4 regions of the Faecalibacillus sp. TM498 genome follow, and region 1 is predicted to be linked to each of the others. Evidence: predicted binding sites of a transcription regulator. Region 1 holds the regulator's gene; each other region holds the start of a gene.
What was found. Region 1 encodes HrcA, which represses chaperone genes, less so after heat shock. Its sites were predicted from a motif close to TTTTAGCACTNNNNNNNNNNNAGTGCTAAAA; they were not measured.

Region 1 (6,200 bases):
GTTCTTTTTGAGTTTTTAAATCTTTAGCTTTAACATTTACGATACCGTTAACGTCAATTGAGAAAGTAACTTCGATTTGAGGTACTCCTCTTGGAGCTGGTTCGATACCATCTAGTTTGAATAAACCTAATTGTTTATTATCTCTAGCCATTGATCTTTCACCTTGTAATACGTTGATATCAACAGCTGGTTGATTATCAGCAGCAGTAGAGAATACTTGTGATTTAGTAGTTGGAATTGTAGTATTTCTTTCAATCAATACTGTCATAACTCCACCCATTGTTTCGATACCTAATGAAAGTGGTGTAACATCTAATAATAAGACATCTTTAACGTCACCAGCGATAACTCCACCTTGGATAGCAGCACCCATAGATACAACTTCATCTGGGTTTACTGATTTGTTAGGTTCTTTTCCAAGTAAACGTTTAACAGATTCTTGAACAGCAGGAATACGAGTAGATCCACCAACTAATAATACTTGATCGATTTCACTTGGTTGCATTCCAGCATCACTTAATGCTTGTCTAACTGGTCCTTCAGTAGCTACAACTAAGTCTCTTGTAATTTCATCAAATTTAGCTCTTGTTAATGATAATTCTAAGTGTAATGGTCCAGCAGCACCAGCTGAGATGAATGGTAATGAAATTTGAGTTTGCATTACACCAGATAAGTCTTTTTTAGCTTTTTCTGCAGCTTCTTTAATACGTTGCATTGCCATTTTATCGTTAGATAAATCAATTCCGTTTTCTTTTTTGAATTCATCTACGATGTAGTCCATGATTTTCTTATCGAAATCATCCCCACCTAATTTATTGTTACCAGCAGTAGCTAATACTTCAAATGTACCATCAGCTAAGTCTAAGATAGATACGTCGAAAGTACCACCACCTAAGTCATAAACTAATACTTTTTGTTCTTGGTCTAATTTATCAAGACCGAATGCTAATGCTGCAGCAGTTGGTTCGTTGATGATACGTTCAACATCTAAACCAGCGATTTTACCAGCATCTTTTGTTGCTTGTCTTTGAGCATCATTGAAATATGCAGGTACAGTGATAACTGCTTTTGTTACTGTTTCACCTAAATAAGCTTCAGCAGTTGCTTTTAAGTTTTGTAAGATCATTGCTGAAATTTCTTGTGGTGTATAAGATTTACCATTTACGTTTTCTTTATGATCAGTACCCATATAACGTTTAACTGACATTACTGTATCAGGGTTTGTTACTGCTTGTCTTTTTGCAGCTTCCCCAACAATAATTTCACCATTTTTGAAAGATACAACTGAAGGAGTTGTACGATTTCCTTCTGGGTTTGCAATTACTTTTACTTCATTGTTTTCTAACACACTTACACATGAGTTTGTAGTTCCTAAGTCAATACCAATAATTTTTGCCATAATATAAATCCTCCTATTTTATTCACTTACTTTTACTAAAGATGCACGAATAACGCGATCTTTTAACATATAACCTTTTTGTAACTCTTCAACAACCATACCAGGTTTAAAGTTTTCATCACTTACAGTCATTACTGCTTGATGGAAGTTAGGATCAAATTCTTTACCTTCAGCTTCAATCACTTTAACCCCTTGGTTTTCTAATAATGTCATGATTTGTTTATAAATCATTTCATATCCTTTTAAGAAGTTTGCCACTTCTTCACTTGGATTTTCAATTGCTAATGATCTTTCAAAGTTATCAACGATTGGTAACATTTGTTCAATAAAACCTTGCATCATGAACTTTAAGTTATTTGCATGTTCATTTTGCATACGTCTTTTAATGTTTTCCATATCCGCAAACACTTTATAATAATCATTTTTCCATTTATCAACTTCACCTTGAAGAATTTTAATTTGATCTTCTTGATCAACTTTTTCTTCTTCAACAACTTCAGCCTCAGCTTCTTTGTTTTCTTCAACTTCTTCAGTTACTTCTTTTTCAACTTTAGTTTCCTCAGCCAATTTGTTCACCTCTATTTCTCATCTTGTTTATCTTCTAAACAAGCCTTTTCAATATTTTCAGATATATACTCTACTAATGCCACTACTTTTTCATAAGGCATTCTTGTTGGACCAATTACCGAAATAGAACCTTTTGATGTTTCCCCTGTTTTAAATGAAGCAGAGATTACTGAAACATCATTCATTTTTCCTAGAGGTGTTTCATTTCCAATATTGATTTGAATACCATCCTCACTCGATAATGGTAGAGTTTTCCACACTTTTGAATTTTCAAAAGCACTTACAAGTCTTCTTAATTTATCCACATCATTAAATTCTGGTTGATAGAGAATATTTTCTTTTCCAGAAAAATAAACACTATTTGAAGCAAATTTAACGAACGCTTCCAAAAACGCATTAAATAATTCTTCATGTTGCTTCACTTGCGTTGTAAGAATTGGTCGAACATCTCGTTCTAAACGAAATGCCACTTCACTGATAGGTGTTCCTATCAATAATTCATTCATCACATTAACACAACTTAATAAATCTTCCATTTCTACATCACTTGAAAATTGGAAAACTTTATTTTCAACATGACCTTGACTTGTAATGATAATTGCTGTTACACGTCCATCATCCAAAGGAACAACAGAGATGCGTTGCAACATATCATCTGAAGCATTTCCTAATGCAACACTTGTAAGATGAGTTAATTCACTCAACATGTTACAACTTTCATGCACCATCTCATTTAAATTTCGACGATGCTTATTAATAATTGTAGCAACTTGATTTTTTGTTCCTTCATCCAAATCAACTTTTCCTAAATTATGAACATAGAAACGATAGCCTTCTTTAGAAGGTACTCTTCCAGAAGAAATATGTGTTTTTTCTAGATAACCATAATTTTCTAGAAAATTCATTTCATTACGAATCGTTGCACTTGAATAAGGAAGTTGATATTTTACCATCAATGCCTTGGATCCAACCGGTTCAGCATTTTCAATAAACTCTTCAACTATACATTTAAATATCAGCATTTGTCTTGCTGTTAACATCAAGTTCACCACCTTTAGCACTCCTATTTCTCTTGTGCTAAATACATTATACATTTTATTTTAGCACTGTCAATAACTTGGTGCTAAAAAATCAAAAAAAATCGTAAAATAAAGAACCTCTGTCTACTTAACAGAGGCCCTTAACTTTCAACCCATTTAATACTTACATCTTTACCATGATGGGCAAGTCCAATATAAATGACTTTTCCTTTTAATCCATAATCATATTTATTATCCTTGATTTGTTGAATAGCTTTATTAGATAATTCATCTAATGCTTTTTCAAGATCTTTTTTATCTTCTTTTAGATATTTGAATTCTAAGACGAATGATGTTTTCTTTTCATCTTTGGCTTTTAAGATGAGATCATCTCTTCCTTTTCCTACTTCTCTATTAGAAATGATCTCATAATCTTTATTTAAACATAAACACATTCCTAGCATCATCATATGATAACTGTTTTCTTTCTGTAAATCATGATAACTTGGTACCATTAAGATTTCTTGATAGCTTTCTAAAAAAGTTTCCTGATCTTCTTTGGCTAGACTTTCAGTTACTGTATCTAATGTTCCACTGCTTAATCCTAATTGATATTCTGTCAGTTTTATAAATTCCTGTTTGACTTCTTTATTTGGTATTTCGATACAATATTTACCTTTTAAAAGATCTATTTCTTTAGTAACCGTTAAATATCCTGCATTGACAAACAAGCCCCATAAAGTTGAATTATCCGCTTCTTCAAAGAAACTTGTCTGCATTGAAACATAGGTATCTAACTTACCATCTTTAATGAGTTTATCATATTGATTTTTAAATGTATAGTTTGCTTGTTTCAAAGCTGTCTTGATCATACTGTTGGCACTAGTATTGACCCAATAAGATGTCAATTCTTTTGTATCAACATAATTTAATAATGACCATGGATTATAGATATCTCGATTGCCTATATGATAGCCATCATACATCTCTTTGACTTTATTATTTAATTCTAATCCATAGTATTCTAGTAATTCTTTTGTTTCATCACTGTCAAAGCCAAAATAAGCAGCATAACGTTGATCCGTTACATCACAAACAACAAGATTATTTAAATCACTGAAGATATTTTCTTTAGCTACTCTTTGAATACCTGTAATAAAGGCATACTTTAAACTGTTCGATGTTTTAAGAGAATTATGAAGCAAACCTGATAATCCTCCTCTTACTTCTTCATAGAACCCTTTTGTATGTGCTTCTATAAAAGGTGTATCATATTCATCAATAAAGACCATGACTTCCTTATGATAGTAATCTTGTAATTTATCCATTAAAAAAGCTATCGCATCATTTATTCCTACAAGACTTCCATCTTCTGTTTGTGTTAATATTTTTAATAGGGATTGATATATTGGTAAATCAAACTCATCTAAACCTTTAAAGATATATTTATATTTTTTCCATTGCTTTAATATTTGTATCTTTATTGTGGAAACAACCGCTACTTTATCTCTTTTTGCATCCGCAAAAGAGATAAAGATCGTTGGATATTGATTTATTTCACTTACATAAGGTGTATCCATGATTTTAGTACCTTTAAAGATTTCTTTAGAATCTTTCGTGATATCAAAGAATTCTGACATCATTGACATATTAATTGTTTTTCCAAATCTTCTAGGTCTTGTAACAAGTGTTACTTCTGATCCTCTTTCTAGAAAATCTTTAATCATTAATGTTTTATCAACAGAATAATAATTTTCTTGTTTCAATTCTCGATAATCATATACCCCTGTTGGTATTGCCTTCATGTTCATCACCTCTTTGTTTTATTATAAACCATTTATTATCCGTATACCGCTTTACATAAAATCAATTAATATATCATTTAAAACATACTGACCTTCTTGAGTTGCTTTTAAATAATCATTTTCAATCATCAATCTACCCTTTTCTATATTTCTAGTAATCGCTTCTTTATATAGAATACGGGCATCTTCTTGATATCTTTCTTTAAATTTATTTAAATCTAGCCCTTCTTTTAAACGAAGTGACATCATTATTTGATTAAACATTGTTTCTTCTTTTGTTTCATCAATTGTTGTTGTTTTAAAATCACCATTTAAATATTTAGTAAGTGATCGACTATGTTCTATAATTTGTCCATCAATTTTGCTACAAGCACCTAATCCTATTCCATAATAATTATTATAGTACCAATACATAAGATTATGTTTCGATTGATATCCTTGTTTAGCATAATTAGAAATTTCATATTTTTCAAAACCTATTTTTTCTAATTCTTGATCAATGAATAATGTTAATTGATATTCGTTTTCTTCATCTAAAGGTTGATAATTTTTATATTTTAAAATCGTTCCTTCTTCTAAAATCAAAGAATAATAAGAAACATGTTGCAAATCTAAAGATTTTAAAACTTCTATATCCTTTTGAATATCTTCTTTTGTTTGTTTTGGTAAACCATACATCAAATCAATTGAGATATTATCAAAACCTATTTCTTTAGCATATTTAATAATATTTTTTACTTGGATTGTATTATGATGACGCTCTATTTCTTTTAATAAATGATTTTGAAACGTTTGTACACCAATACTTAAACGATTAATACCACCTTTTTTTAAAATCTTTAACTTATAATAATCCATTGACTCTGGATTAACTTCCATACAATATTCTTCCACTTCTAAACTATAGGGTTTTAACATTGACATTAATTTTTCTAATTGTTCATCATTTAAAGCACTAGGGGTTCCCCCTCCAATATAAATCGTTTTTAAATGATGTTGCTCTATTTGTGATAATTCTTCATTTAATCTTTGTAAATAGAGATCACTTTGTTTTTGATCATAATAGACCTTGCAAAAATCACAATAACTACAAATAGATTCACAAAAAGGAATGTGTACATATAAACTTCTAGTCTCCATCTTTTAAACCAAATTCCTTTGCTAGTCCACCTAAAGAAGTTTCCTTATAAGCACTATTTAAATCTTTTCCAGTTTCTTTCATAACATTCACAATTGAATCAAATGAAACTTTGTTCTTTCTTAAATAACCTAATTGTTTAGCATAACTTGCTGCATCGATTGCACGTAAAGCACCAAAACCATTTCTTTCAATACAAGGAATTTGAACATAGCCACCAACCGGATCACATGTTAGTCCTAAATTATGTTCAAGCCCCATCTCTGCAGCAT
Region 2 (6,200 bases), on a different contig from region 1:
AACGTTTCACTAATAATACTATTAAACATTTTTTGTTTTTCTTCATAATTTAAATATTGAATAGCATCTTGTGTCTCATAAACAAATCTCTTATATTCCCCTTCTATTTTTGTCTTATTATAAATACCATTTAAAATCACTTCATATTTAAACATTTCTTCTTCATTTGTCATTTTAAAAGCAAAACCATCTTCAAGAAAAGTATCTTTTTGTCCTTCAATAAGACGAAACAAATCACATTTTTTTAATTTTAACTCTACCCCATATTTCTTTAATAATTTAATCATTTTGTAAGCTCCCTTGAATAACCAATGACACTCATTAAATAAAGTGGTGCTGTTTCACTTCTTAAAATACGGTTACCTAATGAACAACATTTAACGCCCATCTCGTTTAATTCTTGAATTTCACTTTCATCAAAGCCACCTTCACAACCAACAATAATCAATAATTGATCTCCTGCTTTTAATTGTTGTAAAGTATGAAATAATTCACCATGTTCATGTTGTTTAGCAGTTTCTTCATAAGCCACTAAATTATAATCTTTTAAATAGGGTTTTAATTCTTTAATTGTTTTTACTTCTTCTATTGAAGGTATTCTATTTCTTCCTGATTGTTCACTTGCTTCTTTTAATATTTTTTGATAGCGGGGCAGTTTTTTATTGAATTTGTCTTTAGTAAGTTTAACAACACATCTTTTAGAACTTAATGGAATAATATGATGAACTCCTAACTCACAAGCTTTTTGTAAAACAAATTCAAATTTATCTCCTTTAGGTAAAGCATAAACAAGTGTAACTTCTACATCTAATTCATTATTAATATCTAATTTTTCAATTGGTAAAATTGTACCTTCTTGAACATTTTCAATTAAACATAAATATTGAATATGTTTTAAGTCTACACAAATAATTTGATCACCATTTTTATTACGCATTACTTTTTCTATATGATGTTGATCACTACTTTCTATTTTGAAAGATTTATTTAATTCGATATTTTCATTGATAAAATATTTTTGCATCGTCTTTCACCCCAACATATTCTAGCATAATATTTCCCCAAGAAAAAACAATTTTACATTTTTATTTATATTCCTACAATTTCAAAAAGAAAAGTACGATTTTTCGTACTTAATTAGCTATTATTTTCTTTCTAAATACAAAATAGTTTTATAAAAAAAGAAGTAGCTTTTATACTACTTCCTTATTGAGCTTTTAAAACAAATCCATCTTGATAATCAACTTCTACATGTTGTCCTTGATGAACTGTTCCTTTAATAATTTCTTTAGCAAGTTTTGTTTCAATTTGAGATTGAATAAATCTCTTTAATGGTCTTGCTCCATAGATTGGATCAAATCCTTCTTCTTGAATCATTTGATAAGCTTGATCAGTTAAAGAAATCGTAATCTTTTTATCTTGTAAACGATGAACTAATTGACCAATAAATTTATCAATAATTTTTCTTACTACTGAACTATCTAATGAATTAAACATAACAATTTCATCAATACGATTTAAGAATTCTGGTTTAAAGTGCGCTTTTAATTCTTCTTTGACAAGTTTTCTATTTTCTTCATTATTTCCTTCTAATAAATATTGAGAACCAATATTGCTTGTCATGATAATAATTGTATTTTTAAAGCTAACTGTATTACCTTTACTATCTGTAATACGTCCATCATCTAAGACTTGAAGTAAGATATTGAAAACATCAGGATGGGCTTTTTCAATTTCATCCAATAATACAATACTATAAGGATGACGTCTTACTGCTTCTGTTAATTGTCCACCTTCTTCATAACCAACATATCCTGGTGGAGCTCCTACTAAACGAGAGACACTGAATTTTTCCATATATTCAGACATATCAATACGCACAATATTCTTTTCAGTATCAAATAATTGTTCTGCTAAAGCTTTAGCCACTTCTGTTTTACCAACCCCAGTTGGACCTAAGAATAAGAAGGAACCAATTGGTTTTTCTTCATCATTGATACCAGCACGGCTACGTAAGATAGCATCTGTTACTTTAGTGATTGCATCATCTTGACCAATAACACGTACTTTTAATGTATCATCTAAGGCTAAAAGTTTTTCTCTTTCAGAAGCCATTAATTTATTCATTGGAATACCTGTCCATCTTGAAATAACTTCTGAGACATTATCAACAGTTACTTTTTCTTGAAGTAAAGCATCATCCGATTCTTTTGCTTCAAGATCAGCAATTTCTTTGGTGATTTTTGGAATATCACCATATTGAAGTTTAGAAGCTTCTTGTAAATTACCTTCTTGCATATATTTATCTTGTAAAGCTACAAGTTTATTTTTTTGATTCTTTAATTCTTTAATATGATCTAATGAAGACTTTTCTTCTTTCCATTTTGCTTTTAATGCTGTTTCTTGTTCAGTTAAAGAAGCAATACGTTCTTTAATATCATTTAAACGTTTTACATTATCTTCATTACTATCTTCTTTTTCAATCGAAATTCTTTCCATTTCTAATCGATTCTTTTCACGTGTAATACCATCTAATTCTTCTGGTAAAGAATCAATTTCCATACGAATTGAAGCGCACGCTTCATCGATTAAATCGATGGCTTTATCTGGTAAGAAACGATCCGTAATATATCTTTGTGATAAATTAACAGCCCCAATAATAGCACTATCATTGATTTTAACCCCATGATGTCTTTCAAAAGAATCTTTTAAACCACGTAAGATAGCAATACTATCATCAATTGTTGGTTCATCAACTTGTACCTTTTGGAAACGTCTTTCAAGAGCCGCATCTTTTTCAATATATTGTCTATATTCATCTAAAGTCGTTGCTCCAATACAATGAAGTTCACCACGAGCCAACATTGGTTTTAATAAGTTAGCAGCATCCATCGCACCATCTGTTTTACCAGCACCAACTAATTGATGGATTTCATCAATAAATAAGATGATATTTCCATTTGCTTTTTTAATTTCACCTAAAACTGCTTTCAATCTTTCTTCAAATTCACCACGGTATTTAGCACCAGCTACAAGTGAACCTAAATCAAGTTCATATAAAGTTTTATTTTGTAAAGAAATTGGTACATCATTTTTATAAATACGCCATGCCAATCCTTCAACGATGGCTGTTTTACCAACACCTGGTTCACCAATTAAAATTGGATTATTTTTTGTTTTACGTGACAAGATTTGAATCACACGACGAATTTCATCATCACGTCCAATAACTGGATCTAATTTTCCATTTTCCACATCTTTTGTTAAGTCACGTCCATATTTTTCTAATACTTCATAAGTATTTTCTGGATTTGGATTGTCTACCATATGATCACCCCGCATTTCTAAAATTACCTTTTTTGTATCCTTTTTATTCATACCTTCTTGGTTCAATAAATCTTTGACCCAATTTTCATTTATTTCAAATAAAGCCATAATGATATGTTCTACAGACATATATTCATCTTTAAACGATGTCATTTGACTATTTGCTTTCGCAAGTAAATCATTTAAGCTATAGCTTATTCTCATGCTATTGACATCAATATTTTCAAGTGTCGTTTTTTGTTGAAGCCTTTGTTCTAATACTTGAATGAAATGATTTTTATCTTTATTTAGCTTAGATAACACCCTTGGAAAAATACCACTACTATCATTCAATAAAACATACAATACATGTTCAATGTCAATTACTTGATGCTTATAACTTAATGCTAATTGACTTGCTTTTTGAATTGCCTCTTGCATCTTGGCTGTAAATTTTTCGATATCCATGTTATCACTCTCCTTTAGCACTCCTTTATCCCTAGTGCTAATTTTATTATATTCATATTTTTAGCACTGTCAACACATAAGTGCTAAAAAATTAAAAAAATCCTCTTTAAAGGATCCCCTATTCTATATTATTTAACACTAATAAAACTATTCAATTAGCCCTAATAACCAATTTCGTGCATTAATACGTCGTATTCCTTCATATTGCACTTCAGGATCATCATCCATTGTAAGAATAACTTTAGGGTAATTCTTGAATAGCTTGAAGATGTCTTAACTCTCTTTGAAGTGTTTTTTCATCACATACAGTTAATGCAACTTGATAGTATTCGATACCTTTAGAATTTTGCGCAACAAAATCCACTTCAAAATGATCAACTTTCCCTACAAATACTTTATTTCCTCTTCTTAATAATTCTAAATACACAACATTTTCTAAAATATGTCCAGCATCTATTTTTTGTGTTCCTAGTAACATATAGCGCATTCCAATATCTACAATATAGTACTTTTCAAGTATCTGCAAATATTCTTTTCTTTTGTATAACCATACTTTTAATTGCTTCACATTTTCATAATTTGTTCTTTTTATAGAGATCATTCTTTGCATATTGGTTGTGGGAAAGTACTTTGGAAAATACTTGTTGCTTTAAAGAGACGAAACATTCATTTTTTAAATAAACAGTTATGTGTTCTTTCTCCTTTTTGTTGGTTTAATACCGGTAGAAAAAGTATTCACTTTGCATGCCTTTTACCTCAAATCATGACATTTCCAATTTGTTTATTCTTTGAAACAACTGTTATTGGTATGATTTTGTTTACTTTTAAATCAAAATCAAATTGAATCGAACAAATTATCAATGTGATTGCTCTGGATGTTTTATTTTAGGTGTTCTTAGTCTTTTCTTTTTTGATAAATAAAAAAGTGAGATCACCTTGATCACACTTAAAACTATCTTTCTTCATAATTCACTGCTTCATCGACTCGTGTAAGTATTCCTGCAAAAAGATTGGGTTCTTTAGCCGTTCTTCCTCTTAAGACATATCCTTCACAACGACATTTTATATATTTACCATTTTTTAAACGTGCACGATATGTTAAATCATGACATTCTTTCTTTCCAGAGAAAACTGCTTCAATATCTTCTTCATATTCTTTACAATCATCTGGATGAATATGTTCTTCCCATATTTTACCTGCATCATACATATATTCATAAGGTAAATCAAAGTCTTTGACAGCTTGTACGGACCATCTTGAAACATTTGTTTCCATATTACATATATAAGCATAGCGGTTGATTGATGTTTGAGAAAAAGCATCAAAAATACGACTATCTAAACCACTTTTATCAATATGATTACTGTATTTAGGTCGTCTTTGATCAATATAATGTTGCATTTTAAAATGATACATTTTTTTATCAGCAAGACTTAAATATTCACTAATTGTTTTGTTTTCTTTTTTATCAATATCCACACAACCAAAACTAAAATCACATGGATACGGTACTTTCTTTTTCATTTCTTCTCTAAATTGTAAGCGTATTTCTAGTAGACGTTCTTCACATATATGTGCATCTTCTTTTTTAGATAAAATAAGTAGTTCATCCCCACCAATTCTAAAAATAAATTCATCTTCTTTTAAATTCATTTTCAAGATTTGACATACTTCTTTAATATAGCGATTTCCTCCAGAATGACCATAATTATCATTTACATACTTCAAACCATCAATATCAATAAATACAATGGCACAAGGAATATCTTTATCCCAAAGCTTTTTAATCATTTGATTAAAAGCACGTCGATTCGCAGTTCCCGTTAAGACATCTGTATTACTGATATGTTCCATCTTTTCTCGATAATGGCTTAATTGATCAATCATTTCATTAAATGAATCAGAAAAGCTTCCTAAGCTTGAAACATGTTGTTTATAATCACCTGCCGCAACTCTTTGAGCAACCCATGATAAATGCTTTAAATTACTTTGAATGCTTTTAACAGGAGCCGCTAAATAATTGTGAGATATAGAAAATTCTTCATCTACTTCTCCTTGGGCCATTTTAGATAAAACAATCTTTTCATCTTTGATCACTTCACCTAAATATTCAATTCCATCTGCAAGCTGTGTTACATCATCTGAAAGTTCATCACGACAAAGTGTTGCTTCATCTGTGTTATATAAAAGTTGTTTAATGTAATCTAAGAAAAGTTCTTGATCCTTATCGATCATCATCTACTGTTCCTTTAAAACGACATACTCTACTTCCACTAGACCAGCAATCAACTTCTCTTACTTTAAAAGGCTTCTTGGTATATGCTTCTAAAATTCCCGCAAAAAAACCTTCATCATATTTACATACAACTTCACCTGTTGGTGGCAATCCACTACAATCAAGATCTTCATGAACTGTAATTACAAA
Region 3 (6,200 bases), on a different contig from region 1:
TCAATGTCATTAAATTCTTCAATAACATCATTTACTGCCGTTTGAATAAAAACATTTTGATTTAAATATTCTTCAACTAAGTACTTTTTAAAAGATGTCAATTCATAACGTAACAAAATACCATAATGTGTTTTTCTTTCTAATTCAAAATGATAACTCTTTGCTAGATTTTCAACATCATTCATATCATGCTTTATAACAGTCTTAGATACTTGAAAAGTATCTGCAATGTTATTCATAGAAATATATCCAGTTTGAATAGCAAGATAAGCTAAAATTTGTGCTGGTCTTTCTTTAACCTGAAAATAAATACCTTCATTTAAGCTTTCCATAAAATCTTTAAACAATTCTTCATTTGTTATTTCTAAGAGATATCCAGAACCTCTTTTGTTATGAAATGTAAAACCTTTTCGAGGAGAAATACGCATTAAGTATGATAAGTCATTTTGAATCGTTCTTTTTGAAACATCATACTTTTGAACAAAGTAATCTAGTGAGAGATATATATTTGAATTTATAAAATCTTTCATAATTAGATACATTCTCATTGGTATTTCCACCTTCCTCTATCTTTATTATATCAAATTAAAATTTTGTCAAAAGGAAACCTTCTACATTTAAAAATGCAATAATTTTCCTAATCTCATCAAAAAAGAAGTCTAACGCTATTAGACCTCTAGAAATTATCTTTTAATCAAAATAAGTAATTTTTAAATCTTTAAAGAAAGCTTCTGTTCCAATATCTACAAAGAAACCAATATTTCCTCTCATTGATTTATCATGAATCATTTGATCAACCACTAATAATGGTTGAAGATCATCATTTAAATAGAAAATTGCTTTTTCATCTTCAATCACCGCTTTTAAACTAATCCATTCATTTATGTCAATGTCTACTTGATTTTCATATTTTGTAATGCCGTGTTCTCTAAAATAGGCAAATGTATAAGTTGGATAAGAAAAATATTGACAACCATGTTGTTTCCTTACCGGGTCATCACATTGTCTACCATTTGTAGGTCTTACATAAAATGATTCAAATTTTGTATCATCTTCATGAATACGATATGCAATACCAATAAATCCTCTCGCAAAATCTGGTGCCTCTTTTAATAAACGACTAAGCATCTTTACTTCAATAATTCCATTATGAAATGATGAATCAACTAATTTAGCGTACGTATTTTCATCATATTCATTAATTTTTCCACTTTTAATAACTCTTAAAACCTTTTCATTATCAATAACTTCATTTGAAATATGTGTATAATTTTCTTTCCAATTTTCTTTATTAATCATTTCTTATCCTTCCTTTCATCAACATCTTAAAATATCTTTTTTATTTGGTAAAGTAGGCTCTTTTTTGTAACTATGTTTAGCACTTGATTTACAAAAGTGCTAAACAATTCATATTCAGTTAACATAAGAGTCTATAATACAAATTAGCACAAGGATATGGTGAGCGCTAAAGGAGTGAATAGTATGATTAAACCATTGCATAAATTTGTATTAATAAAAAAAGAAGAAAAAGAAAATAAGACAGCAAGTGGAATTGTTTTATCAACAGAAAAGAAAGAAGTTCCTTCGATTGCAAATGTCATTGCTGTTGGTGATGAATGTACTTCATCATTAAAAGAAAATGATCGTGTTATTTACAAAGAATATTCAGGTACGAAAGTAACTGTTGAGGATCAAGATTATATTGTTATTGATGAAAAAGATATTATTGCTAAGTTTGAATAAGGGGGCAGATATTTATGAGTAAAGAAGTAAGATTTTCAAATGATGCACGTCAATCAATGTTAAAAGGTGTTAATGTTTTAGCGGATGCGGTAAGTGTCACATTAGGTCCTAAAGGACGTAATGTGGTCTTAGATAAAGGTTATGGTTCTCCATTAATTACAAATGATGGTGTAAGTATCGCTAAGGAAATAGAACTTGAAGATAAATTTGAAAATATGGGTGCTAAACTTGTATATGAAGTAGCCAATAAAACTAATGATGTAGCAGGTGATGGTACAACCACAGCAACTATTCTTGCTCGAAATATGATCGTGAATGGATTGAAAGCTGTAGATAAAGGAGCTAATCCTGTTTTAATGCGTGAAGGTATTGAAAAAGCAGGTAAAGAAGTTGCTGATGTTGTTTTGAAAAATTCACATAAAGTAGAAACAAGTCAAGATATTGCTTCAGTAGCGACTATTTCAGCTGGTAATGAAGAAATTGGGCAATTGATTGCTTCAGCAATGGATAAAGTTGGTAAAAATGGAATTATCAACGTTGATGAATCTAATAGTTTTGACAACGTCTTAGAAATCAATGAAGGTATGCAATATGATAAAGGATATGTTTCTCCTTATATGGTCACAGATCATGATAAAATGACTGTTGAAATGGAAAATCCTTATATCTTTATTACAAATCATAAAATCAATAATTTACAAGAAATTCTTCCAATTCTTGAACAAATCGTTCAAAGTAATAAACCATTATTATTAATTGCTGATGACTTTGAAAACGAAGTTATTTCAACCCTTGTTTTAAATAAACTAAGAGGAACATTCAATGTTGTCGCAACAAAAGCTCCTGGATTTGGAGATAACCAAAAAGAATTATTACAAGATATTGCTGCTTTAACTGGTAGCACCTTTATTAATAAAGATATTTCTATGGAATTAAAAGATGTTACTCTTGATCAATTAGGAACAATTAAAAAAGTAATCGTTACAAAAGATCATACAACAATGATTGCTGGTAATAATCCATCAGATAGTTTAAAACAACGTATTGAAAGTATTGAAAATCAATTAGCGAAAACAACTTCTTCTTATGATCAAAAACAATTAAAAGAACGTTTGGGTAAATTATCAAATGGTGTGGCAACAATTAAAGTTGGCGCAACAACTGAAAGTGAATTAAAAGAAAAGAAATTACGTATTGAAGATGCTTTAAATGCCACTAAAGCCGCTGTTGAAGAAGGTATTGTTATTGGTGGTGGTGCTGCTTTAGTAGAAGCATATAAAGAAGTTAAACCTCAATTAAAATCTGATAATGTAGATGTTCAAAAAGGTATTCATATTGTCATGGAAGCCCTATTTGCTCCAATTCAACAAATTGCTGAAAATGCTGGATATAATGCAGAAGATATTGTTGAAAGCCAAAAAACTGCGCAAAAGAATTATGGTTTTGATGCTAAAAATGGACAATGGGTCGATATGTTTGAAAAAGGAATCATTGATCCAACTAAAGTCACTCGTAGTGCTTTATTAAATGCTTGCAGTATTGCTTCATTATTCATTACAACCGAAGCAGGTATTGCCGATGCAAAAGATACTTCTAAAAACGAAGTTCCAACTCCTGCAATGTATTAATAGATAAGAAAAGTGATTCTTGTTTTAAATGAGAATCACTTTTTTCTTAGTATATTATGATATAACTTTATCCATTATTCTTTCTTTCCTTTAAATCTTCCTGATATAACAAAATGTATTTGTTCTGCAATCTTAAATTCTATTTTAAAATGATCATCTTCTTGCCCATAATATAAATCCACAATACTCTCTGGAGCAATTTCCTTTTGATAGTGCATTGTCATTTCTCCAATAAAATATTTTTCTAATACGTTTTGAGGAAGAAGATCCATGACCCATTCAAGATATCTTGCATTATTCATATGCTTATTTAAATCAATATCACTATACATGACTTCTCTTGTTTGAACTTTTTGAGTCTCTATATCTAAAAGCGGCTCGTATTTTTCTACAAAACTCGAATATTCTTCACATTCAGGAATTGTAATTCCTACTTTTTGTGGTCTGACAATTCTTCTTTTTTCAATATCTATTAATGTCCAAATAGAATAAATGCCTCCTACAACTTCATCATTGATTTTTAAATCATAGGTTCTAAAATATTGAATTTTTCTTTCCCCTTTAGCACGGGTAGAAACTATCAGTTCCTCTCCTACTAATAGTGGTCTTTTTAATTTAACTGTTTGCTTAACTAATACCCAACCATATTTTCCATTAAAACTTTCCTTCCACAAACCTATTTCCATCGCATTTTTAGTTGCAAGATTAGAAAGCTTTGATAATAAATCCGCATATTTATATTCACCATAATAATCGGCGTTTTGGTATTCTATTTCATATCGTTCACATGTTTCACTGTTTTTCATTTTTTTTCTCCAAAATGTTTATTTTTTATTAAATTAATAATAATATATTTATAATCAAAAGGAAAGGCTGGAAAATATATGAAAAAAATAAATAAGAAAAAAATATTCTTTGTTTCAATCACTTTCTTAATAACACTATGTTTACTTTTTTATTTTATATTTTCTTATTATTCTACTCCTATCCAACCTAGAACAATACATAAAAAAAATAAAAAAAACACATCCTACCCTACTGTTTCCTTTGTTGCAGTAGGAGACAATATTATCCATGAAAATGTTTATCAGTATGCCTTAAAACAGGGAAATGATACAACTTATAATTTTAAACCTTGTTATCAAAATATAAAAAAATATATTTCTGATCGTGATTTAGCTTATATTAATCAAGAAACTTTGATTGCTGGTGATTCTTATGGAATTAAAGGTTATCCTAATTTTAATTCTCCTGAATCTTTAATTGATGATCTACAAGATACAGGATTTAATATGGTTTCTAGTGCTACAAATCATTCCATGGATCTAGGAAAAAATGCTTTGATATCATCTGCACATATTTGGAAACAACATTCCGATATTCTCTTTTCTGGGCTATATGAAAATCAAGAAGACCGGCAAACAATAAGAGTCATTGAAAAAAACGGAATTCGTTTTAGTCTTTTAGCTTATACTTTTGGTGTTAATGAAACAACCAACTATAAATCTATTCAAAAACAATTAAAAACGTATCCTTATATATTAGGACAATTAAATAAGGAACAAATTAAAGAAGATGTAAACAACGCTAAAGCTCAAAGTGATGTAGTCATTGTAGCTGTTCATTGGGGTAAAGAAGGACATAGTGAATTATCTGATTTACAACAAGAATATGCTCATTATTTTGCTGATTTAGGTGTTGATGTTGTAATTGGAAATCATCCTCATTTAATTCAACCTATTGAAAAAATCAATCATACACTTGTTATTTATTCTTTAGGTAATTTTTTAAGTACGATGAAAGATGTTTATAATCAGTTAGAAGGAATGGTATGTTTGGATTTTGTTAAAAAAGAAGATGAAATCAGTATTGAAAATATTCAATATGTTCCTCTTGTCAATCATTATAATGATAATGTTGTAACTATTTATTCACTTAAAGAATATACTTCTACTCTTGCTAGTCAACATAGTATTTTAAAAGATCAAGCTGATATCATTAAAGAATTCAAAAATTATGTTAAACAAATGATTAGTAATGATGATATTGATATAGAAATGTGAGGTTTATATGAAGAAAAGAATAAGTCTATTAATATTAATAATCTGTATGGTTGGTGGTATTGTTTTTTTCTTTCCTAAAAAGAATACTCAGGAAGTAAAAATGGTAAAAAAGAAACAAACACCTAAAATAAGTTTTTATCATCAAGAATATAAAGAAAGATATGATACCTACCAAAAAGCACACCAAGATCTAAGTAAAAAAGAAGTTATTACACTTGTAAATATGAATCGTGATTTTGATTTTTATGGAAAAATCATCAAACAAGAACATCCTAATGATTTAAATACAATTGTTAATAAATATTATCAATTAGATGAAACCTATGAACCGAGTGATCTTGTTGAAATAAATACAAACGCAGGTACTTATGGAAGTTCTTATAGTAAACATACTGCTAGAAAAGTGGTTTATGATGATTTTCAAGCTTTAAAACAAGCTTGTATAAATAAAGGTTTTGAACTGTATGTGACTTCAGGCTATCGTTCAACAGTTTGGCAAAAAGAAATTTATAACCATATGGTAGAAACTTATAGTGTAGAAAGAGCAGATGAAACTTGTTCACGTCCTGGTCATAGTGAACATACAACGGGGTTAGGCTTAGATATTGCTTTAGATCAATATAAATATGAAGAAGTTGAAAATCACCCTCAATATTCTTGGTTTTTAAGCCAACTAAGTAATTATGGTTTTATCTTACGTTATCCAAAAGATAAAGAAGAACTAACAGGGTATAGTTATGAAGCTTGGCACATTCGTTATGTAGGA
Region 4 (6,200 bases), on a different contig from region 1:
AACTTGCAGTAGCTCATGGTATCTTTAACATAGTAACAACCATCTTGTTCTTTCCATTTATTAATAAGATTGTTGTTATTAAAAAAATTATTCCAAATCATTCAAAAGAATTACAAATGGATTTATCAGAATTAGATCCTCATGTGGTTCAATTGTTCCCTTCTCATGCTTTAGCTATCGCTAAAAACAAGATTTTAGAAATGGGAACTATTACTGTTGAAGCTTGTGAAAATGTTAAAGAATATTTTATTTCTAAAAGTTCTACTGCTAAAGAAGCAGTCGAAGAATTAGAAAATGCAATCAACTTATTAGATAAAAAGATTGCTGAATATTTATTACTTATTTCACATGAACAATTAAACGATCATGATTCAAAAGAATATTTTGCTGATATGAAATCAATTAAAGATCTAGAACGTGTCGGTGATTTATGTATTAACTTAACTCAATTCTTTGAAGCTGTTTATGATGAAAAAGATGATTTTTCATCAGAAGCTAAAGATGACATTATCGCCATGATCAATATGGATATTGAAATGTTGAATCATGCAATGGTGGCTTTTGATAAACATGATTTAGATGATATTATTTATGTTGATGATCATGAAAGTAATTTAGATTATTATAATAAAAAAGCAAAACAAAGACATATTCAACGTGTTACTAATAAAACTGAAAAATCAGTTATTGTCAATTCTACATACGTTGATATCTTATCCAACTTAGAGCGTATTGGTGATCATTGCCAAAACATAGCTGAATCTTATATGTTAGAAGAAGAAAACTTCAAACCTGATTATGAAGTTGATTCTGCATTTAATCAATAGTCATGGATTTCCATGACTATTTTTGTTATGATGTAACAGTCAAAGGAGTCACATATGTATAAATTATTAGATTATGATATAACTGAATATAAACAATTAGAAAACACCTTGAATGAGTTATCTAAAGAAGGTTACAATCCTACTTCTTTAGGTAAAATCAGCCGTTTTGAAAAAAATGAGAAACACTACTACTTCCATGTAGATTTACTAATCAAAAAACCGGCAACCCCTAAAAGAAAAGCATTACATGATTTTATTAATGAATATGAAAAACAAATGTTTGATTATTATGGTAAAATAGGAAAATTTATTATTTTTACAACAGATAATAAACGTGCTTTACCTAAAGAAAGACAAAAAGCAATTGATGAATACTTAAGTACTCGTAAAATCTCTGCAACCACTTATTTTGTTTTATGGATTTTCTTTTCTTTTTTTGTCGCACAGCTTGTTTTACAAAAAAATCAGATTCAAGAATTTCTTACAAATGGAAGTATTTTAATTCATTACTTACCTCTTCTTCTATTTGCGACAATTCTTATTCGTTGCCTTTATAAAATTGTTTTAGCCTGTCAAAAAAGCTTTGGAAAGATTATTAAACATATCTTCTACGCTATGACTATAGTTACTTGTGTAGTGGCTATACTTGGATGTATTTTAGATGTTACTGATAGAAAAGATATTCCTTTAAATCAAAATATTTTAACATTGCAAACATTTGATAAAGAAACAAATTTAAAAAAATATCCAAACTACAAATATACTAAAAGTTTTATTGTTGAATCTACTTCTTATTTTGAAGAAAACAACCAAGGTGATCTCATGTATAGTAAAGATTATTGTTTTAAATCAACTGACAAAACAAACACTTTCTTTAAACGTTATTTAAAAACGTATGATGATGTTCCTGTTATTAAAATCGATAAAAACACTTATCTCTTTAAACTTGATACATCGTATGATACTTTACTGTATAAAAAAGAAAATCATTTCTATTTTGTTTCTGCAAACTTTAGTTTAAAAAATGATTATCAAAATATTATTGAGTTTTATAAATAAACAAAAAATCCACCCCAAAGTGGATTTTTTATTTACCTGTAATAATAAGATAGATAAGAAGTAAAGCAATAATAATCATTGTTGAAACAAGGACACGTCTTTCAAATTCGCTATAATCATCATGACAAAGATAGTGTGCTAAATAGTTAAGAACTAACGCTATAAGCAAAAAGATTCTTCCAACCATAAAATAAGACGTATTCATCACCACCGGTTCAATAAGCAATAAAACATCAACCAAATTGATTTTATATTTATGATGTGGTTTGCAAATTTTATACAGTAATTTCTTCATTAATAAAACGTACTCACTTCTTCTATTGTTTTTCTTTTTGGCATACTTGGTTCAATATTTGGATAACCCACACCTATGACAGAAACAATCGTTTCTTGTACAGGTATTTCTAAAAGTTCACGAATCGCTCTTTCATCTCTGATTCCCATAACAAGTGTTCCTAAACCAAGTTCAGTTGCTTTAAGAATTAAGTTTTGATTAGCTAGTCCACAATCATAAACACCCCAACCATTTTGTAATTCGTTGTCAGGACTTCCGTTTCTTTGAAAACCTGCACGATCTTTAACAAATGTTGTCACAATTAAAACAGGTGCATCAGCTATATTTTTTTGATTAAATTCAGGTAAACATTTTTTCTTAAATTGTTCCAACATTTCTTTTGATTGAATAACATGATATCGTGGGGTTTGACTATTTTTCCAACTTTCTGAATAGATAGCTGCTTGAATCATTTCTTCAATTTTTTCTTTTTCTACAGGTTGTTGTTTATATTTACGAATACTTCTTCTTTGTTGTAAAACATTTTGTAACTCCATAATTTTCACTCTCCTGCTTTTATTATAAAAGAAAAGACTATCGAATGATAGCCTTACTTATTTAATTCAATCATAAGCTCACAAATCTTATTTGAAAAAGCCACTGGATCTTCAATAGATAATCCTTCAATCAATAATGCTTGATCGAATAACAATGAAGCATAATCATTGATCTTATCTGCATTATTTTGATAAACATTTTGAATTGCCTTGAAAATATCATGATTTGGATTGATTTCAAGAATTCTACCTGCTTTAACATCTTGACCATCAGGCATTGCATTTAATACTTTTTCCATTTCAAAAGATACACCTTGATCAGATACTAAACATACTGGATGAGATTTTAATCTATTTGATACTTTAACATCCACTACTTTATCTTTTAAAGCTTCTTTTAATGATTCTAATAATGATTTATTATCTTCATTGATTTTTTCTAATTCTTTCTTTTCTTCTTCACTATCTAAGTTTAAATCACCTTGAGCAACGTTTTTGAAAGCTTTAGAATCATAATCTCTCATCATTTGAATCATGAATTCATCAACATTATCCATCATGTATAAAACATCAAAGTCACGATCTCTAACAGCTTCTACTTGTGGTAAATGAGAAATCTTTTCTTTTGTTTCACCACTTGCAAAGTAGATTTCTGTTTGTCCTTCTTTCATGTTTTCAACATATTCTTTTAAAGTAATCATTTTTTCTTCTTTACCGGAGTAGAATAAAAGTAAATCTTGTAATTTATCTTTTAACATTCCATAGCTTTGATAAATACCAAATTTTAATTGTAAACCAAAGTTTTTAAAGAATTTTTCATATGTTTCACGATCTTTTTTCAACATATTTGTAAGTTCACTTTGGATTTTCTTTTCAATACGATCAGCGATGACTTTTAATTGACGGTCATGTTGTAACATTTCTCTTGAAATATTTAATGATAAATCTTGTGAATCAACTAACCCTTTAACAAATCTAAAGTGTTCTGGAATTAAATCACTTGCTTTATCCATGATAAAGACACCTCGACTATAAAGTTGTAATCCTTTTTCATAATCATTTGAATAGAAATTCATTGGTGGTTGACTTGGAATAAACAATAATGCATCATAAGAAACATTTCCTTCTACAGATGTATGAATGACTTTCATTGGATCAGAGAAATCATTGAATTTATCTTTATAGAATTCATTATATTCTTCATCTTTAATATCTTTTTTATTTCTTTTCCATAAAGGAACCATTGAATTTAATGTTTTATTTTCAACAACATCTTCATATTCATCACTATCTTCTTTTTTCTTAGATGTTGTCACATCCATTTTAATTGGATAATGTACATAATCTGAATATTTTTTAACTAAAGATTCGATATGATATTGATCTAAATAATCATCATAATTTTCTTCTTCTGTATTATCTTTTAAATAAAGTTTAATTGTTGTTCCTGTTGGTAAGTTATCTGTTTCAAAGATTTCATAACCATCACTTGCTTCAGATACCCATGTATATCCTTGATCACTACCATAAGCTCTTGAAGAAACTTCTACTTTTTTAGCAACCATAAATGCTGAATAGAAACCAACTCCAAATTGCCCGATGATATCAATGTCATCACTTTCAGTTTCATTTTTAAATTTGAAAGAACCACTATTAGCAATCGTACCTAAATGTTCTTCTAGTTCTTCTTTATTCATTCCAATACCATGATCAGTAACAGTCAATGTTCTATTTTCTTTATCAAAAGCTAAATCAATTGTAAGATCACTTTTATTGATTTCAGAAATATTTTCTGTTAATGATTTATAATAAAGTTTATCTGTTGCATCACTTGCATTAGAAATCAATTCTCTTAAAAAGATTTCCTTATGTGTATATATAGAATTAATCATTAAGTCTAATAATCTTTTCGATTCTGCTTTAAATTGTTTTTTTTCTGCCATAATATATCCTCCTTTAGCACTCCTGTTATTTAAATGCTAAAGATAGTATATTACTTTGTTTTAGCATAGTCAAGCACAGAGTGCTAATTTTTTAAGAAAATAAAATGATTGACTTACAATCATTTATTTCGACTACATTTTTGAGCATCTATCGCAAGAACAATCATCAAAACATAAAAGGCATCTTCGTCATGTTCTATTGTTAAAGAATATGTATCACTCATATGAAAGATTTCTTTATTAATTAAACCAATAATATTTCCTGAATAATCCACGATCTGATAATCCCATTCCCAAAAATTTCCTTCTATTTGCCAATCTTTATAATCTAAAATAAATTTAGGTTTAAAGAAAGTAAACTCTTTGGTAATTTTACCAATATATTCATCATTTTCATATAAAGCAAAACGTGGTAAAAACGTTAATATTTCTTCTTTGATCGTACCAATATGTTCACCATACTTATTATAAATAAAAAGTTTATGTCCAAAACTGAGTTGTCCTTTCACTGTATAGACAGTTTCCCCCTTTTCATCATATATATCATAACTGTCTAGCCATGAAAAAATACGCTGTTTAAATAATAGTTTCATAAGATTCCCTCCAATTATTTTAATAATGTCTATTTCTTCTTGCTTTTTCAATATCTATTACGGTTGTTAAAATGACGAAATCTAAAATATCTCCCTTTAAATCAACTGAAATATCATATGTATCTAAAATATTTTATGATCTTTTTTCAATTCTTCCAATAAGATAATCATTTTCATCTTTTACTTCATAATTATATTCAACATATTCTCCACCAACATTCCATTTTCGATAATCCACTAAAAAATAAGGAATAAAATAAGAAAACTCTTTTTCTACAGCACCAATATATTCCTCATTTTTATAAATAAAAAAATAGCTGATTTAGGATCTTCTTCAATCTTAGCAACAATATTTTCATGAGCATCATATATATAAAGTTGATACATAATTGCCATTTTTCTTTTTATAATATATAACCATTCATTATTTTGATTTGTTACATAAAAGCGAAAAATAAAAGATGGTTGTTGTTTAAATAACAGCTTCATCTAGCTCACCTCTTACCCTAATTGTAACAAAAAAATAACAAAACAAGCAAAGATTATTTTGTTATAAAAATTATAAGTATTTAACTGTTTCAGCCAATTCTTTTTTTAAATGATGATTAGGAAGTGGTTCTTTTTGATTTCCATATCCTAAATCCAACATCATAACAACTTCTTCATTTTCAGGTAAATCTAAAGCTTTTTTCATTTCTTGAGGATTAAAAAAATTGATCCAACAACTATCAATTCCTGCATTATAAGCAGCCAACATTAAATGTGTGGCTACAATGGTAGCATCTTCAATTCCTGAATTTCTTTCATTACCTGGATAATCAAAAACATTGTTTTTATCATAAGCTACAACTAAAACAGTAGGTGCATGATAACGACAAGGTGTACATGCATCTATTTTATCTAAATATTCTTTTGATTGAACAACATAGATTTTTTGTTCTTGCAAG

Region 2: a site for HrcA is predicted at 3,833-3,863, ahead of clpB (ATP-dependent chaperone ClpB). Genes of this name have one in related genera too.
Region 3: a site for HrcA is predicted at 1,374-1,404, ahead of LJD32_RS08865 (GroES family chaperonin). Genes of this name have one in related genera too.
Region 4: a site for HrcA is predicted at 4,719-4,749, ahead of htpG (molecular chaperone HtpG). Genes of this name have one in related genera too.

What each region holds. Positions count from the first base shown of each region.
Region 1 covers NZ_JAJDKB010000026.1:9,142-15,341, forward strand. Annotated here, with positions in the region: gene dnaK (molecular chaperone DnaK) at 1-1,399, opposite strand, end outside; gene grpE (nucleotide exchange factor GrpE) at 1,418-1,975, opposite strand; gene hrcA (heat-inducible transcriptional repressor HrcA) at 1,978-3,006, opposite strand; gene LJD32_RS09055 (AAA family ATPase) at 3,147-4,790, opposite strand; gene hemW (radical SAM family heme chaperone HemW) at 4,842-5,930, opposite strand; gene LJD32_RS09065 (L-serine ammonia-lyase, iron-sulfur-dependent, subunit alpha) at 5,920-6,200, opposite strand, start outside.
Region 2 covers NZ_JAJDKB010000029.1:3,969-10,168, forward strand. Annotated here, with positions in the region: gene LJD32_RS09560 (hypothetical protein) at 1-287, opposite strand, end outside; gene LJD32_RS09565 (RsmE family RNA methyltransferase) at 284-1,024, opposite strand; gene clpB (ATP-dependent chaperone ClpB) at 1,207-3,774, opposite strand; gene LJD32_RS09575 (DUF4143 domain-containing protein) at 4,016-4,375, opposite strand; gene LJD32_RS09580 (diguanylate cyclase domain-containing protein) at 4,727-6,013, opposite strand; gene LJD32_RS09585 (4-vinyl reductase) at 6,000-6,200, opposite strand, start outside.
Region 3 covers NZ_JAJDKB010000025.1:8,075-14,274, forward strand. Annotated here, with positions in the region: gene LJD32_RS08855 (BglG family transcription antiterminator) at 1-548, opposite strand, end outside; gene LJD32_RS08860 (hypothetical protein) at 691-1,299, opposite strand; gene LJD32_RS08865 (GroES family chaperonin) at 1,483-1,743, shown strand; gene groL (chaperonin GroEL) at 1,758-3,371, shown strand; gene LJD32_RS08875 (acyl-[acyl-carrier-protein] thioesterase) at 3,446-4,177, opposite strand; gene LJD32_RS08880 (CapA family protein) at 4,256-5,434, shown strand; gene LJD32_RS08885 (D-alanyl-D-alanine carboxypeptidase family protein) at 5,442-6,200, shown strand, end outside.
Region 4 covers NZ_JAJDKB010000007.1:815-7,014, reverse strand. Annotated here, with positions in the region: gene LJD32_RS03455 (Na/Pi cotransporter family protein) at 1-827, shown strand, start outside; gene LJD32_RS03450 (hypothetical protein) at 882-1,886, shown strand; gene LJD32_RS03445 (hypothetical protein) at 1,915-2,181, opposite strand; gene LJD32_RS03440 (nitroreductase family protein) at 2,181-2,717, opposite strand; gene htpG (molecular chaperone HtpG) at 2,771-4,660, opposite strand; gene LJD32_RS03430 (LURP-one-related/scramblase family protein) at 4,780-5,253, opposite strand; gene LJD32_RS03425 (hypothetical protein) at 5,527-5,742, opposite strand; gene LJD32_RS03420 (nitroreductase family protein) at 5,813-6,200, opposite strand, start outside.